One region of the Ferrimonas gelatinilytica genome, then DNA from elsewhere that is predicted to be linked to it. Evidence: riboswitches for the same ligand, from Rfam matches in the RefSeq annotation. Region 1 holds a riboswitch; the other holds the start of a gene.
What was found. Region 1 has a riboswitch for lysine ahead of ABD997_RS07725 (Na+/H+ antiporter NhaC family protein). Riboswitches for the same ligand answer to the same signal wherever they lie in the genome.
Positions count from the first base shown of each region.

Region 2: linked by a shared signal. The riboswitch ahead of lysC (lysine-sensitive aspartokinase 3) and the one ahead of ABD997_RS07725 (Na+/H+ antiporter NhaC family protein) in region 1 are both predicted to bind lysine.

Region 1 is NZ_BAABLF010000008.1:99,599-101,796, forward strand. It holds gene ABD997_RS07725 (Na+/H+ antiporter NhaC family protein) at 1-1,388, opposite strand, end outside; lysine riboswitch at 1,475-1,672, opposite strand; gene ABD997_RS07730 (electron transfer flavoprotein subunit alpha/FixB family protein) at 1,774-2,198, opposite strand, start outside.
Region 2 is NZ_BAABLF010000005.1:392,462-394,659, reverse strand. It holds gene lysC (lysine-sensitive aspartokinase 3) at 1-1,006, opposite strand, end outside; lysine riboswitch at 1,104-1,275, opposite strand; gene fdhF (formate dehydrogenase subunit alpha) at 1,463-2,198, opposite strand, start outside.

The DNA.
Region 1 (2,198 bases):
CAACCGGCACCGGTGCCGGAGAGTACCGTGGTATCCGAGATAGGAGAGCAGTGATCCCCAAACACAGCGCCGGCCAGCACGGCGGCCATCAGCGGCAGCACCATGCTGATGTCAGCCGCAATGCCAACATCGGCGGCGATAGGCAGCATGATGGCAAAGGTGCCCCAGCTGGTGCCCGTTGCAAAGGCACAGATCCCCGCCAGGATGAAGATCAGGACCGGCAGCAGCCACATCGGCAGCGAGGCCTGGATAAAGGAGGCCAGGTAGGTGCCGGTCTCCAGATCACCGATGACACCGGCAATGGTCCAGGCAAACAGCAGGATGTACACCGCCGGCAGCATCGACTTGGTGCCGCTAACCAGTGCCTGGCCCACCACGGAGGCGCGGACACCCTGGCGCAGGGTCATCAGGATGGCCACCACCAGGCTCACCAAAGAGGCGTAAAACAGCGCCATGGTGGTGGCGGTATTTTCCAGTGCGCCCATCAGGCTGAAGGGCTGATCATCCGCCGCCAGGGCGGCGTTCCCGGTAGCAAGGATGAAGTATACCGAAGCGACCATCAGTACCAGGATCGGCATCATCAGACCCCAGACCGAACCGTTATCCGCTTCCGGCAGGCTCTTATCCACCCCCGGCGGGTTACCCTTGGACGCGTCCCAAAGCTGCCCCTGGCTCCGAGCGCGCTGAGCCGCACTGGCCATGGGACCGATACGGATATCAAAGATGATCACGCAGGCCAGCATCAGCAGGGCGAAGATGGCGTACAGGTTCATCGGGATCATCTGCAGGAAACTGGTCAGGGCACCGAAGTCGGTCAGGTCACGGGCGGCGAAGATCCCCCCCAGCAAACCGACGATATAGGCACCCCAGGAGGAGATGGGGGCAAGCACACACACGGGAGCGGCGGTGCTGTCCACACCGTATGCCAGCTCTTCGCGGGATACCTTGTGGTCATCCGATACCGGCTTGGCCACGGAACCTGTGGTCAAGGTATTGAAGTAGTCATCGATGAAGAGCACAAAGCCCAGAGCCATGGTCATCAGGCGCGCATCTTTACGGGTATGGATCCGGCGGCGGGCCCAGTGGGCAAACGCCTTGGCGGCGCCACTGGCGGTGATCAGGGCAATCGTCATCCCCAGCGCCAGCAAAAAGCCCAGCAGAGGCACGTTCCAGTCATCAATAGCGCCATCGCTCCAGAACAGGCCCACTGCCCGTCCGAGCAGGTCACTCAAAGAGGTCAGCGGTGAAAAACCGTTCACCAGAAGCACACCGATCAGGATCCCGATCCCCAGGGAGAGCAGAACACGGCGGGTCAACACCGCCAATACAATGGCCACCAACGGGGGCAGCAGGGAGAACGCCGTATCGGCAAATTGGAAAGAAACCATCTTTTTATATTGTCATCTTTTTTAAGATGGAGGCGACTGACACGGCAATACGCCGTGGGGGGAATGCATGAGAGATGATCCACCGTCCTTTCAGTAGCGCTCCATAGTTAATCTGGACCTGTCTTCCTAACAGAGATCACTATGGCAGTGCTGTGCCTGTTCGACACAGCCCCAGCAGTGAAGGGCGACCCCTTGACCACTTCGGCACTGACTCCTTTGGCCCGGCGTCCTCGGTTATCCACCTCGTCCGGGTTACTGATAGGCAGTGCACCTCTACCTTGCTTAGGCAGCAGTTGTAGCTAGATAGTCACAACCGCGGGGCATTCTAACCATAGCCATCGGGGGCTTTGCCAGAAGATGATGCCACTTTGTGAGCGAGGTCACATTATTTTTTTAGCAGAGCGATTAGGTCCGGCAGGCATTGGCTGATATCCCCCTGCAGGGCGTAATCCGCCCACTGCATCAACGGGGTCTGCTCGTCGGTGTCGATGGCCACGACGATACCCGCGTCTTTGATCCCGGCCAGGTGCTGGTCCGCTCCGGAGATCCCCACGGCAATGTAGAGCCTTGGCGCAATGATCGCACCGCTTTGGCCTATCTGAACCGCGTTATCCACCAGTCGCAGGTCCACCGCTCCCCGGGAGCCGCCAATGGCCGCTCCAAGCTGATCCGCCAACGCCTCAATCAGCGGCATCTGCGCCGACGCAACGCCACGGCCCACCCCGATCACAATCTCTGCAGAGTGCAGCCTTGGTCGCGACAGGGGCAGGGCCTGCTGGCTCAGCACCTCACTGCCGCAACTGTGCTGCG
Region 2 (2,198 bases), on a different contig from region 1:
AACCGGTGGCGTGCAGCATGTTCATGCTGTGCACCGTCACCAGTGTCTGCTGACGACGCAGGGCCACCGCCCGCACCAGCGGCCGCTCCTCGGTGCTGGCCAGGATCCGGGTGCCCCCCAGCGCCGGTTCTCGGCTGGAACCCACAAACACGGCGATGTCGTTGGCCACTGCCGGGATCAGGGTGGCGGGATGGAGCACCTTGGCCCCGAAGGTGGCCAGCTCCGCCGCCTCGGCAAAGCTGATCTCGCGGATGGCTCGTGCACCGTCACAGAGACGGGGATCGGTGCTGAAGATCCCCGGGACATCGGTCCAGATCTCAACCTCCTGGGCACCGATGCCGGCAGCCAGGAGGGCGGCGCTGTAGTCGGAACCGCCCCGGCCCAGGGTGGTGGTGTAACCGTTACCGTCGGCACCGACGAAGCCCTGGGTAACGATCACCTGTTGGCTCAGGCGGGGCAGCAGGGCACCCTGGCAGAGGGCGCGGATGCTCTCCTGTTGGGGGATCGCCTTACCGTGTTGACTGTCGGTGCGCATCACCTGGCGCACATCGAAGCAGGCGGCACCGCCATGTTGGCTCAGTTCACGGTTGAGGATGCGGCTAAACAGCAGGGAGGAGAAGCGCTCTCCGAAGGCAAGGATCTGATCCCGCCACGCCGCGAGGTCACTGCTTTGCGGACCCATCTCGGCCAGGGTGGTCAACTCATCGATCCAGCACTGGATCTGGGTGGCGATCTCCGGCTCGTTGAGCGGTCGACAGATCCCCATCTGGATCCGACGTATGGTGTCCAGTTGCGCTTGCCGCTCGGCGGCATCGGGTTGGTTACCCAGTGCCACCAGGGCGTTGGTAACGCCGGCGCTGGCACTGACCACCACCAGGCGAACCTGGGGACGGGAGGCAACGAGCTTTGCGCAGCGCTGCATGGCCGCGTAATCCACCACGCTGGTGCCACCGAACTTGGCAACGGACAGGGCAGCATGGTGATGCTGGAAATGAGGTTGTGACATGGGCCTCTCTCGAACTTAGAAATCCTATTTAAGTTCGGAAAGCCTGGTTTTTGCGGCGAGCAGGGGCGCATCTAGGCGGCGCCACTTGGGTAACGCAAAGACCAGAAGCTCTCCACCAAAGGTGACAGTTGCGAGGATTCAGCCTCAACAACCGGCGGCGGGTCTGGCCAAATCGACCCTCTGCCTCGGCATCAATCCCCCTCAACTGTCATCATCGGTGTTTGGTCACCTCGAACAGCCTACCTGGTTGACGCTCCTCTTCTGGTCCCTTGGTGGTCGCATCTGCAGCGAGCCACGGATAGGGAACTGCCGCATTCAATCACGGTGTTAACTGAGTGTCAAATATGCAGTGAGCCGTGAGTGGATCGCCATGCTGTCCCGAAGGGCACCGATGAAAAAGGGGTCACCGGAAGTGACCCCTTTGTTGCTGTCGTGTTGGTGGTGAATGCGGCGCGGTCAGGCCACCTCCAGCCGTGCCGCGGCGACCTTGAACTCCGGGATCTTCGCATAGGGATCGAGCGCCGCATGGGTCAGCACATTGGCCGGCGACTCGGTAAAGTGGAACGGCAGGAACAGCATCCCCTTGGGCACCTGTTTGCTGAGCCGCGCCGGCAGGGTCAAGGCGCCGCGTCGCGTGGTCACGGTGACCTGGGTGTCGTTGCGGATCCCCAGGGCCTCGCCATCTTCGATGGAAACCATCACCTGGGGGGGGGCCATCTGGTCCAGCCCTTGGGTCTTTCGGGTCAGGGTGCCGGTGTGGAACTGGGCCAACTGCCGCCCGGTACTGAGGATCAGCGGGTAGGCCTCGCAGGGGGCCTCCGCCGACAGGCGATGGGGCACGGCGGCGAACTGGGCCTTCTGGCGTCGGATGAACTGCGCCTGGTGGAGGATCGGCGTACCCGGGTGCTGCTCCGAGGGGCAGGGCCACTGCAACTCTCCCGCTGCGGCCCGCGCCCAGGTGATGCCCCGGTAGCTGGGGGTTACCTGGCAGATCTCGGCGGTAATGTCGCTGGGGGCGCGGTAATCCCAATCTGCGCCCATCGCCTGGGCCACCTTCTGAATGATGGCCCAGTCCGGCAGGGCCTCGCCTGGCGGTTTGAGGGCGGGATTGAGGCGCTGAACCCGGCGTTCAGTGTTGGTAAAGTGGCCACTTTTCTCCGCGAAGGCCGCCGCCGGCAGAACGATATCCGCC